Regions from separate parts of the Fusibacter sp. A1 genome, predicted to be linked through region 3. Evidence: riboswitches for the same ligand, from Rfam matches in the RefSeq annotation. Region 3 holds a riboswitch; each other region holds the start of a gene.
What was found. Region 3 has a riboswitch for cyclic di-GMP ahead of DWB64_RS09030 (A24 family peptidase). Riboswitches for the same ligand answer to the same signal wherever they lie in the genome.
Positions count from the first base shown of each region.

Region 1: another riboswitch for cyclic di-GMP. It lies ahead of DWB64_RS17665 (transglutaminase-like domain-containing protein); the one in region 3 lies ahead of DWB64_RS09030 (A24 family peptidase).
Region 2: another riboswitch for cyclic di-GMP. It lies ahead of DWB64_RS02195 (response regulator); the one in region 3 lies ahead of DWB64_RS09030 (A24 family peptidase).

Region 1 covers NZ_QQWI01000016.1:35,609-40,096, forward strand. Annotated here, with positions in the region: gene pepT (peptidase T) at 1-56, opposite strand, end outside; gene DWB64_RS17655 (exopolyphosphatase) at 223-1,146, opposite strand; gene DWB64_RS17660 (transglutaminase family protein) at 1,319-2,095, opposite strand; gene DWB64_RS17665 (transglutaminase-like domain-containing protein) at 2,327-3,109, opposite strand; cyclic di-GMP riboswitch class I at 3,123-3,201, opposite strand; cyclic di-GMP riboswitch class I at 3,229-3,315, opposite strand; cyclic di-GMP riboswitch class I at 3,378-3,464, opposite strand; gene DWB64_RS17670 (glycosyltransferase family 2 protein) at 3,628-4,488, opposite strand, start outside.
Region 2 covers NZ_QQWI01000002.1:46,849-51,336, reverse strand. Annotated here, with positions in the region: gene DWB64_RS02220 (DEAD/DEAH box helicase) at 1-335, opposite strand, end outside; gene DWB64_RS02215 (FMN-dependent NADH-azoreductase) at 694-1,329, opposite strand; gene DWB64_RS02210 (MarR family winged helix-turn-helix transcriptional regulator) at 1,415-1,864, opposite strand; gene DWB64_RS02205 (hypothetical protein) at 1,937-2,461, opposite strand; gene thpR (RNA 2',3'-cyclic phosphodiesterase) at 2,531-3,061, opposite strand; cyclic di-GMP riboswitch class I at 3,223-3,305, shown strand; gene DWB64_RS02195 (response regulator) at 3,356-3,724, shown strand; gene DWB64_RS02190 (HD-GYP domain-containing protein) at 4,050-4,488, shown strand, end outside.
Region 3 covers NZ_QQWI01000005.1:296,019-300,506, forward strand. Annotated here, with positions in the region: gene DWB64_RS09025 (GspE/PulE family protein) at 1-1,091, opposite strand, end outside; gene DWB64_RS09030 (A24 family peptidase) at 1,110-1,859, opposite strand; cyclic di-GMP riboswitch class I at 2,005-2,088, opposite strand; gene udk (uridine kinase) at 2,144-2,767, opposite strand; gene DWB64_RS09040 (U32 family peptidase) at 2,771-4,000, opposite strand; gene DWB64_RS09045 (O-methyltransferase) at 4,003-4,488, opposite strand, start outside.

The DNA of each region.
Region 1 (4,488 bases), on a different contig from region 3:
GACTGCGTGTCAATCTTTACATAGCTTAAAAATCTTTCAATTAACCTATTCTCCATAATAATCCTCCTCAATAATCACTCACTTGAGTAAACCGCATAATTTCATTCATAAGAACTCCAACAGCTCCTATACAGTGAAACACCTTACTTATCCATCACGCAATTTTCTCACGTTTTCATTATACACAAAATAAGAGGCTGATGTCTTGATCAGCCTCAAATATTATGCTTTTAATTTACCAATGACTTCCACAAGCAGTTCTTCTGTCTTATCGTTCGGAATCTGACACGTTCCTGCATTCTTGTGACCACCACCGCCATATTGAAGCATGACCTCACCGATATTCACATCTGAAGAACGGTTGATGATGGATTTCCCAACCGTGAATACGGTATTTTGTTTTTTAAGGCCCCACATGACTTGAATTGAAATTTGTGTCTCAGGATATAAGGCATATTTGATGAATCTATTTCCTGGAAGTATGGGATCGACATCCCTTAAGTCTACTACAAGTATTTCATCGTAGACCTTCGCATGATTCTGAATCATCTTCTTAAAGTCGTCCTCATATCTGAAATACAGTTCCACACGTTCCTTCACATCAGGAAGCTCAAGAATCTCATCGATCGTATGGTCTCTGCAGTAGTCTATCAGTTCCATCATCAGTGTATAATTCGATATCCTAAAGGCTCTAAATCGTCCAAGACCTGTCCTTGCATCCATCAGAAAGCTCAGAAGTTCCCACCCTTTAGGTTCAAGAATATCCTCTTTGGTAAACTGAGCTGAATCGGCCTTATCTACTGCAAGAAGCATTTCCTGCCAATCCTCCCTGAACTGATGTTTATCTTTATAGTAATCATAAACCACTCTTGCGGCAGAGGGCGCATTGGGATCAATGATATGATTTTCAGCGACTTCCTGATTTCTGATTGTTTCGCTTAAATGATGGTCAAATGCAAGGTAAGCACCTGAAACATAGGGCAAGTTCGTCGTAATATCAAATTCTGTCACCTGAATGATTCCATCCTGCATATCCTTTGGATGAACAAATTTGATATCATCAATTAATCCCATATCCTTAAGCAAGACTGCGCAAACCAGACCGTCAAAATCACTTCGTGTAATTAGTCTATATTTTCCTTCCATGCTAATCCTCCTTGTTCGTTTGAGCATCCTAGCCTTTTAACACTTGATAGAACAGTTGCTCCAACCGCTGACTATTTCATATATACCTATTAAATAAGTTAATAATCATAGACTTATTATACTAAAAAAATAGCCCTTATCTCTAAGGGCTAACTAAATTTATCACCATACACTAGAAACTTTTCATTTTAACGTGGCTGGTGGTAGTCTTGTATTTGTCATATTTGGCCATCATCTTCGAAAGCTGCGCATCGACTGTGGAATCAATGATTTTCCACTCGCCGTTCAAATACACTTCATTCCAAGCATGATAGGTGGAGGTATAAGTACTTTCACCTTCAATCAATTTTGACTTTATGCCCTGGCTTCGAAGCATTGAAGCCATCAGTGATGAATAATCATAACAGATACCTTTCTTTTCTTCAAGAGTGACATCGATCACAGGTAAATACCTGCTATAGATAGTCGAGGCTTTATAATAGTCATAGACGATCGACCGGATGATATAGTCGTAAACGGCATCAAACTTCTCCTCATCCGTTTCAAGATCAGCCATCAGTTCTTTTGCAAGAACGATTGCCTTCATTTCTTCAGCCCAGCTCATATTCTGCACACTTGCAAGATTTACAGCATCTTCATTGACAGTAACCGTCTTAGAGGCTGATGTGATTTTCTTATATTTATTACTGGAAACATTTTGGTAAATTGCTACTGTGTACAAACCACTGCCCATCTGAAGTGGAAATGATTCATCGTTATCGTTGATATTGTAGATGTACTGCTGCGTATCTCTCTTTATGATTATTTTAAACTTAGTATAATCGGTTGTTGTATAATTTATCTTAACAATTCCTTCATCGGGCTTGTAATTAATAATGCCATCTGCAAATGCGAAACTTGATAACACGGCAATCATTACTACAAACAGAACTACTAACTTTCGCTTCATCTTTCTCGCCCCTTTCATGACTTCAATTATTATATATATACCACATTTGATAAAACATAATCATGCTTAACCGCTAAATAGGTCTTTGGACTCACCAAAGTCCATTGAATCACTCTATGCTTGCAGTCACATTATAACACTAATTCATCGAATGAGCTATCTTTGTGATAGGCAAAAAAAAAGCCTTATCGGCTTTGTCAGATAAAATAGCTGAGAGGGTAACTTATCCTTTTAAAATGATTTTACTCCAACATAATCGTTGATTGATTTTTCAATCGAGTATCTCGCACTACCTTTTGACAACTGTGCATCAACGGTAGTATCGATGATCACCCATTTTCCATTGAGATATACTTCATTCCATGCATGATACACGGATGTATAGGTACTTTGACCATGGATCATTTTAGTTGGAACACCAACGCTTCTTAACATCGATGCCATCAGTGATGAATAGTCGTAACAAATACCATTGTTGTTCTCAATCGTCAATGTGTTGTTTGGAATAAATCGACTATCAACAGTAGCTGCCTTTTGATAATCATAAACTACATTATTGATGACGTACTTGTAAATTGCATTGAATTTTTCTTGATCTGTCATCGTTTCCGTAGTCAATGAATCAGCTAATACAGCTGCGCTAGTATTCTCTTTCCAATTAATGGTTTGAATACTTGCTGTGTAGACTTTCATCATATCCACCGTAACAACTGCAGTAGCAGAAGTCACTTTTCGATATTTGTTGCCATCCACACGTTGATAGAGTCCTATTGAGTAATCTCCGCTTCCCATTTGAAGTGGAAACTCCTCTTGTGAATCATAAAGGTTATAAACATATTGTTCAGTTCCCTTTTTCACTAGAACTTTAAAATCGGAATAATCAGTTGCAGTATAATTGATGCTTACTGTGCCGATTTCTTCGTTGACCTTGATAATGCCACCATCTGCAAAAGCAACGGCGGACAATGTCATGATAATGAGTGTAAGAGTTAATAAAGAAATCACTCTTTTCATCTAATTCTCTCCCTTCGGCACCTGGCTATCTTCATTATGAAGACCCTGTAGTTTTGCGTCCCCACCTCACGATGGGTTTGCCTTGTTACATTTGGGAAAGAAAAGTAAAAAACTTTTCTTTCGGCGACTGGCTGCCATATCACACAAGTGACTTAGGCCCTCTAGTTTTGCGCCCCAATCTTTCAACTGGTTTGCCTTGTCGAGAAAAGATCTGATACCTGGTGTGCAAACATGGTCTACACAACCTATTTGGCAATCAAAGTCTTTCTCTGGAAACTGGCTGTCATAGTTCATATGAACCTTAGACCCTATAGCTTTGCGACACTGATTTTCATCAGCTTTGCGATTTACAGAATAATTTTGGTCAATCGAATCGACTTTTGACTACCCTCTCAACTACATTATACCACCATTTACAACAATACAGTCGTAATTTTGATTACATCTTGATTACAGGGCAGCTACGTTTACAAGTCATATGCTCTTAAAATCTTTTAGGATTATGTAAACAACAAGCGTCATTGGATTTTGTCTTTAACAATATACCTCGGTCTAGCTTTAATCTCGTCATAGATTCTCGAAATATACGTCCCAATAATACCAAGCGAAATCATAATCATAGAACCAGTGATCAGAAGGACCAGAATCACTGTTGAGAATCCATCCAATGCGTTCCCGACCAAGTAATTAGCCAGTGTCTGAATTCCTAAGATGATTGCAAAGAACAAGAAGATAAGCCCGCTGATCATGGTGATATAGAGTGGTTTACTTGTATAAGAGAGAGTGGCATTCAGTGCCAACATGGCCAGCTTCGCAGTAGAAAAATGACTGACTCCATTTACTCTCTCCTCTACATGAAAAGGATGTTGAACGGTTTTGAACCCAACCCATTTTACGATACCTCTGATAAACAGGTTTCTTTCATCAAATCGTCTTATTGATTCAACCACCTGTTTGTCCAGTAGCTTGAAATCTGATGAGTTTCTCATATCTAGATGAGTGACTACGTTTAAGACCCAATAAAATAGTTTTGCAACGGACCTATAAAATAGGGACTCTTTTCCTCTAGTGATTTTTATGCCTTCCACGATATTCGCATCTTCCTTAATCAGCAGCTCGAGCATAGGTCTTATTTGATCGGGCGGATGCTGCAAATCAGAATCCATAAGCAGATAAAGCTGGGCATCGATGCTGTCAAGACCTGCAGCAAGAGCGATTTCCTTGCCAAAATTCCTTGCAAACCTTATCGCTTCTGCCTGAGGATACTCCTTTACGATGGACTCCAGCACCTGCCAGGTATTATCAGTAGAACCGTCATCGACAAACATGAATCGACAATCCACTCGATCTTGTTCAAGTACGCGCACAATCTCCTTAAA
Region 2 (4,488 bases), on a different contig from region 3:
AACTTGATTCCCTTATATCTTCCGATATCGCTAAAGTCGCCCTTAACCTGTTCGGCAAGCTCACGGGTTGGAGTCAGCACAAGCACCTGAGGGCTTTCAAGCTCCACATCGATCTTCTCACAGATAGGAATCGCAAAACCTGCCGTCTTACCACTACCCGTCTGAGACTGTACGATCAGGTCCACACCTTCAAGTATCTTAGGAATCGTCTGTTGCTGCACTTCCAGCGGATAAACGAAACCCAGTTCGCTAAGGGCCCTTTTGATCTGATTGTCCAGTTCGAAGTCCTTGAACTTCATCACTTCTATTGTCTTTTGTGTGTTTTTATCACTCATCTTCATTCCTCTTCCTCAACTTCAAGCGTCGTGCCAATTAACTGTACTCTATTATCATCTATATGAATCAATTATCGTAATCAACAAAACTACCGTTACCAATCTAACACTATATCACGTTTGAAGTTATCTGAAAAGTTTTTTATCTTTAACAACTGCATATAACAAAAAAGACGCTCCGCTCCAACTGCAAGGCAAACCTTTTATCACCTAAAAAGGTTTCCTTGCAGTTGGAGCGGAGCGCCTTAAAATACATGTTCAAATGAAACCCAGCAGCTAGACGACCACTAAAGATGATTAGCCGAGTGATGCATTGTTATGGGAACTTCTTAGTGTGGTTTTAATGATCGCACTTCCCTTAAAAACTTTTCACCAGCTGTTCCAGTTTTTCAGCAGCGTCCGTTTTGATGGATGCGCCGCCGTCTGTGGCCATGTTTGTACCTTCAAGAAGCACCGACTCGATGTCCATGACGCCCATGAATCCTAGGACGGTCTTCAAGTAGCTGTCCCCGTGCTCCATGGCCTTTGCGGGACCCTCTGAATAAATTCCGCCCGATGCGTGCACATGAAGCGCCTTCTTATTGTTTAACAGTCCCACAGGACCCTCAGCAGTATACTTGAATGTCTTTCCTGCGACCATCAGCGTGTCGATGTAGACCTTCATCTTAGGTGGCAGTGAGAAGTTCCAAAGCGGAGTGGCAAAGACGTATTTGTCTGCACCCATAAACTGTTCTGTAAACTGATTGATTGTTCCCACTTTGTACTGTTCCTGATCTGTCAGATCGCTAAAGTCGACTCCTTCGCCCAGTTTTCCCCATCCGTTAAAGACATCTTCATCGATAAATGGAATATCGAGCTTATAAAGGTCAAGTTCCACCACCTCGTCCGTGGGATTGATTTCCTGATAGGTTTTTATGAAGTTCTCACTTGCGTCCAGACTAAAGGAATGTGCGGATGCTTTTGGATTTGCTTTTATAAATAATACTTTTTTCATGGTGAATCCTCCTATTGATGTTGGTTGACGAATCAAATACGGGTTTTTAGTACTAATTAGTGATATATCTTTAAAAAAAGTGGTGCTATACAACACCATTCATTTTTTTAAGCAGGGAGAGCAACTCATTCTTCTCTTCGATATTCAGATTCGAAAACTCGTCTTCTAGGTCATCAAGATGCTTGGGAAAGACTTCGGCGATAATGGTCCGCCCCTTTTCCTTAAGTCTGATCACAAATGCCCTGCGGTCCTCATCGTCACGATCCCGGCTGATGTAGCCTCTCTTTTCGAGATTCTTGATTACAACGGTCATGTTGCCGCTTGTAGACAGCGTCTTTTCAATGATCTCGCATATCTTCATCGGGCCTTTGTGATATAAAGCTTCCATCACACCGAATTGAGATAGGGTAAGGTCATATTCTGAAAGTCGTGCCGACAAGGACCTCTCATCGTTTTGAATCGTCCTGTGCAGTGCTACCACCAGTTTTAAATTCAATTCACTTACTGCTCCGTATTTGCTCGGTTTGTTTTCCATGGATTAAATATATCACTAACTAGTAATAATGTCAAGGGTATTTCCAGTTCTTTTTTTTGACATGCCCCTATTCTAGAACTGGTCTTTGTAACCCTCTCTCAATAGCGTGTACTGCCCTGTCTCTGTGTTCAGGTCATAGATGTTGAAGTTCGTTTTGATATCGAATCCTTCGTAGTGGACTGCGAAGTTGATGGATGCAGACCCCAGCGTACCGCTTTTTATCCTGTGGAATACGTGCCGCGGCCATACAAGTACGGCTCCGCCTTCAAATATCAGCTTGTCGTTTTTATAGATCTTGTCGGGTAAGACGGTAAAGTGTTCAACCCGTCCATGCTCTTTCGTGTAAATTTCCACTTCTCGCTTGCCGTAAAGGACGATGAGGTTGTCCGCCTGATCCGGGTGCATGTACCAGGGATTCGCAACACCCATCGTAGGACCCGGCGATACCGCATCCTTTTGATGGAGCACACGGTCGATTGAATCGATCTTAGGTAGTGCGTCGAGTGGAAACAAGTCGAACATGACACCTTCGGTTTTTCTAAACGGTGTCAGCTCAATAATCTGATACAGGTCTTTTACTTCTTCAATGATCTTCAAGTTTATCCTCCCTTGATATGTTAATGGTGTTTACCTGCTTTTCAAGTCTCACACCCTAAATCGGTTCTTTCACTTGTCTGTAAAACCTTTTTCTTTCACCACCCTATAGACCAGCCTTTCATCCACACGCACGCTTTCCATGAGCGCGACGGAGCTGATCGTTACTTCAATGGGGCTGAAGTGTCTCATGGATACATCCTCGTCTAGGACCACACCTCTTGCGAATGTGATGTGGGGAACATAAGGCATCGCCTCTACTCTGAAACCCGCCTGTTTGAGTCTGAAATTCAACTCACCTTGCAAGCGAAGGAGCGTCTGATTCTCTTCAACTCCTATCCACAGAATTTTTTTGTTTTTTTTATGAAACTGGCCAAAGGAAGCTGCCACGAGATCCGGCTTACAAACATCGAATTCATCAAGCAGGACGCTGAGCCTCTCAACTTCATCGTCTGTCACATCACCGATGAAGGCAAGTGTCAGATGCAGGTTGTCACAGCTTGTGAACTTACCCCTTTTACAGTCCTTTGTCGTTTTTCTACAGGCGTCATGCAGCTTATATTTACATGCTTGTGTTATCGTAAGCGCAAAGAAGACTCTCACGCGGTCACCTCCTAAGGCGGTATATCCAATCCATACCCAATAACTTCATCATCGAATAAACTATCAAAGCCATATCAATAAATTTTTATTTAGAGCACCATGACAATTCATTGACAAGCCTTCCAAAGGATAGTACCCTATACCTATAAGTTTAACTGAATACATGAAAAAGGCAAACTCATCGAAAGGTGAAGACGCAAAGCTGTGAGTCTAAGGAGAAATCTATGATCGTCAAGCTACCGAAATACTGACGTCTTTTCGGGATGTTTTTTTTATGTCAAGATGGAGGTAAGAATGAAAAACATATTGATTGTGGACGATGCAGCGTTCATGCGGATGATGCTTAAGAACATTCTTGTAAGCCACGGATACAACGTGGTGGGGGAAGCGTCAAATGGAGCACAAGCTATCGAAAAGTACCACGAACTCAAGCCGGATATCATCACCATGGATATCACCATGCCTGAGGTCACAGGTATCGAGGCCCTTGAGGAGCTGATCAGAGTCGATCCATCCGTCAAAGTATGTATGGTCTCCGCATGCGGTCAGCCCCAGTTTCTGCTCGAAGCCATTAAAAAAGGCGCGAAGGACTTTATCACAAAGCCGTTCACACCGGATGAGGTGCTTTCAAAGATCAATCAAATCGCCAGCATGGCAAATTGATTTGGGTTAAAGATTCACGATCGAGCAATTTACTATGGACAAAGTTCACCTGAACTTTGTCTTTTTTATTTCAAAGCCACCATGCCGCGTACTTGATCGCAAGTCAGGGTCCGCTATGTTTAGCATCTGCTTCTTCTTGATTCCTACAAAATAAGGTGTTTTCCCTTGACAATTATTCCTAGTATGGTATTTTTATTAAGTTACCGATTGCTTACTTACAACTTATGGCAGAATAGCATGGTAGATTAACGTGTCGGCAAAGCAAAGCCTTCCATGCGCTTCACTTGTGAACCTATTGTTCACTTGCACAACCAAGAGGTCAATTATGAATGGATTCTTAACCTATAAGGAATGCGAGAGTATTCAAACCTTTGATAATCTTGCCGGTACATTTAAACTACTGGTTCAAGATGACAACATAGAAATTTTCGAATCGAACATACACGCCGGTAAATCGATTCTTTGTCAGCCCTATGAATCGAAAGATGCGCTTAATGTCATCATTGTGCAAGAAGGCACTCTTTTTCATACAAACGAGAGAAAAGTGATTACAAGCGGTCAACGCATCACATTCAAGAATCTGACAGAAACCCATCATTTAAGCGTCATCACTCCGACAAAATTGCTTATGATCAGAGAATCGAAGTTTTTCACCCAACAGGCGAGCACCACAAATGAGATTTACCATTTTATCCATCAGATTCAAGCCAAAGATCATTATTCGGAATACCACTGCAACGCTGTCGGCAATCTGGCTGTTCAGA
Region 3 (4,488 bases):
TTATTATTGACTTGCACCTGATTGACACCTTCTAAACGATATTCAACAGGATCTTCAACGGTGATGATGTTTCGGTTGATTCTGTTCAGTTCTTTTAAAATGGCATAAAGCGTAGTTGTTTTACCACTGCCTGTCGGCCCGGTTACAAGTATGATACCCTCAGGAACCTTAAGTACTCTATTTAATCTATCCAAATTGTGTTCAGAAAAACCAAGTTGCTCTTTTGTTGCCACCACGTTGGTTCTGTCAAGTAGTCTGATTACCACTTTCTCGCCATATACGGTTGGTAGTACGGAGATACGCATATCAATAGGGTGTCCGTCGATAATCGCTTCCACACGTCCATCCTGAGGAATTCTACGTTCGGATATGTTCATTTTTCCCATTATCTTAATACGGGTCACAATCGCCAGGTGGGTATGTCTACCTGGACTCATGATTTCTCTAAGCTCACCATCGATACGGTATCTGATACGCACCTGTTTTTCAAATGGTTCTATGTGAATGTCACTGGCTTTAGATTTAACCGCCTGGCTGATGATACCGTTTACAAGGCGAACCATTGGTGCATTTGTGACGCCTTCATCTTCAACCACAACGTCGTCGCCGTCGCTATCGATCAGCTTTGAGTATTCTTCGGCTGCTTTTTCAGTATCGTCTGCCGAATCATAGTATCTCTCGATAAGCTGCTCGATATCCTTGCTTGGACTGATCACAATTTCAAGTTCAAGACCTGAGGCAATTCTGATATCATCCTTTGCTATCATATCAAGAGGGTCTGCCATTGCAACGACCAATCGATTGTTTTTAAAACCTATCGGCAACGCCTGATGTCTGAGCGCTAGGCTTTCATTTATTATTTTTGGTACCTTAGGATCTATGTAATAGGAATTCAGGTCGACATAAGAAATATCGAACTGAAGCTCTAAAACGCTATAAAGCTGCGCTTCTGTAATCAAGTGCTTGTTTAATAGAACTGTTCCTAATTTCAAGTTATGTTGTTTTTGCTCTTCTAAGGCTTCGTGAAGTTCGTCTAGTGTAAGATAACCCTGATCTATCAATATGTCGCCTAATCTTTTTTTCTTAATCATATATGTCCCCTATCAAGGTTATAAAATAGCTTGTAAGATCGTTGGATAAAACAATACTGAAAGTAGAATGCCTAGACTCAAGAAAGGTCCAAACGCGACTGCATCCTTTACTTTTTTTAGTTTAAACAGTAGTAGTACACTCACAAATATGCCGGATGTCGTAAAGGCAATCAAGTAGGCTGATATAACAGCAATCGGACCAATAAGAAGACCTGAAAAAAACATCAGCTTCAAATCACCCATACCCATGATCTCTACCTTTAAGAATACTCCAACCACAACCAGAAATAAGATGAATCCACCACCGTAAAGTCCTCCCAAAAGAAACATTCTAAGAGAAATTTGTCCAACAATCAAGTTGATTACAGCTAGTACACCGATACTCAAGTTTAAGGAATTAGGTATGATCTTGTGGTCGATATCGATAAACGTGACGCATATCAGCATAGATGATAATACCATTACTATAAAGGAGTTTAGGGATAATCCATATACCATATATGCAATGATATAGACTATTCCATTCAAGCCTTCAATTAAAGGATATCTAATGGAATACGGCTGACCGCAGTGTCTGCATTTTCCTCTAAAGATCAAATAGCTAAAAACAGGTATTAGGTCTAAAGGTTTTAGTTCTGTATGGCAGCTACCACATTGCGACCTTGGAGCGACGATGCTTTTATTTAGCGGTAATCTATAAATCACAACGTTTAAAAAGCTGCCGATTACGATTCCGTATACACCAATGAATAGGATTGCTAAGATCAAAGTTGAACCCCCGATGAATTATGTTTTAATTGTAATAAGTACTTCTAATTATAATGCTATTGCATCTTTCTTACAACTCAAATGGTAAAAATAAACCATTTTATCCATGAAATGACGCAAAAAATAAAATCGGCTGCAGTAATAACACTGCAGCCGATCGATCATAGCGAACTCGCCTTAGACTCAAGCTTTGCGTCCTACGTTTTCACGTAGTTTGCCTAAATATTTGTTTGATATTTAACTACTTACAGTATAAAACAAATTATACATTAAGTAAATCCTTTTTATATTGATTTCATCAACTGAGTTCTGATTGTAGCAACCATTACATCGATTGCTACTCTATTGAATCCACCTTCTGGAATGATGATGTCAGCGTATTTCTTGCTTGGTTCGATAAAGAGCTCATGAGCCGGTTTAACAGTCAACATGTATTGGTGAATCACAGAGTCTAGCGTTCTTCCACGTTCCTCGATATCCCTTTTGATTCTTCTTACGATTCTCAGGTCGGAATCGGTATCGACGAAGATCTTAATATCCAGTTGCTCTCTAAGTCTTTCATCCTCAAGCAGCATAATGCCTTCTACGATGATGATGTCTCGCGGTTCAACCTTTAAACGGTTGGAGCTGCGAGTATGTTCAGAAAAATCATACATTGGTTTCATGATTGGTTTTCCGGCCTTTAGCGTCTTGATATGCTCGATTAAAAGCTCAGTATCAAAAGCAAGCGGATGGTCGTAATTTGTTTTTATACGCTCACTCATCGACAAATGAGATTGATCCTTATAATAGGCATCTTGTTCCAGTATGGCGATCTTCTTTTCGGGTACAGATTCAAAAATTGATTTAGCTACTGTACTTTTTCCAGAACCAGAACCTCCGGTTATTCCAATCACGAGTGGTTTCATGTGTTATTCTCCCTTTTGTTTTCTAATGATATCAAGCGGTTTGACAGGTTGCTCCATTTTAATATATATTGTTTGCTGCGCGTGTGGAGCTACTTCGATTGGCGCATGATTCTTATCATACATTTCTGTAATCACTTGGGTATACCCAAAATAATCAGGTCCTATGATTTCTATCTCATCATTGATAAAAATTCTATTACGCTGTTCAATTTCAGCAAGTCCTGTCGATTCATCGTATGATTTTACAACACCTGCAAAATCATACTCTCTGATGTAAGCGCTCGAACTATAAAGCTGCGATTCAAGACCTGCTTTTTCTTGATAAAAACCTGTTGTGAATTCACGATGACTCGCCTTTTCAATCTCATCGATCCATTCTTTCTTAAACGTATAATTCTCAGGATCCTTATAATACGTATCAATCGCCTCGCGATAGACTCGCACGACATTCGCTACGTAGTACACGCTCTTCGAGCGACCTTCGATCTTAAGACTGTCAAGTCCTGAGTTGATGAGTTCTGGAATAAACTCGATCATGCAAAGGTCTTTCGAATTGAAGAAGTAGGTCCCGCCTTCGTCTTCTGTAACCGGGAAATACTCGCCAGGTCTTGTTTCTTCGACTAAGTGGTACTTCCATCTGCAAGGATGAGAACATTCGCCTTTGTTGGCATTTCTTCCTGACATATAGTTGGATATCAAGCATCTACCCGAATAGGAAATACACATGGCTCCATGGACAAAGGATTCCAGTTCTAAGGTATCAGGTGTATTTTCCTTAATTTCAGCTATCTCTTCAAATGAAAGTTCTCTCGCAAGGATGACTCTTTTTATCCCCTGCTCGTGCCAGAACCTTGCACTCATGTAGTTGGTATTGTTTGCTTGAGTGCTTAAGTGAATCTCGGCATCAGGCATTTTTTCTTTGATGAACATAAACGTTCCGGGATCGGACAGAATGAACGCGTCAAAAGGAATGTCTTTTATCATTTCAATATAATGGTTAAGCTCGTTCAAGTCTTCGTTATGAGGAATGATATTTAGTGTAAGGAAGACCTTTTTTCCTCTTGAATGGGCGTATTCGATCCCTTCAAGCATTTGCTCTTCATTGAAGTTTCTCGAACTTGCTCTAAGCCCAAAAACTTCTCCGCCGATATAAACCGCATCAGCACCATAGTTGATTGCAAATTTCAGTTTATCCAGGTCACCCGCAGGTGCCAACAATTCAATTTTTTTCATGGTTAATCCTTTCTGATTGAGAGCATAATGCCGTCCCCAACGGTCATTAATGAACTATAAAAACCCTTGTGATTCGACGTATAATCTACAAAGGCGTTCAAACGGGTATAAATCGTCTTTTGCCTTCTGGCAAATGGAAGCCCCGCTGTTATTCCTTTAAAAAGTACATTATCCGTCAGTATCATACCCCCGGATGCGACCAACCTTTCAGCTTTGTGAAAATAATCAAGGTATTGCCCTTTGGCAGCATCTATAAATATAAAATCAAACGTTTGACCTTGCTCGACTAGCGTCGACATCACTTCTGATGCGTCGCCTAAATACTGCTGTACACGGTCCGTCAGATTTAAACTTTTAAAATGATTACGCGCGACTTCGTAGCTTTTTTCACTGATTTCTATCGTGGTCAAATGGGCACCACAGTTCAACAGCATCAGACTGCCTGAAAATCCGATGGCGGTACCGACCTCAAGAATACGTGTCGGCCT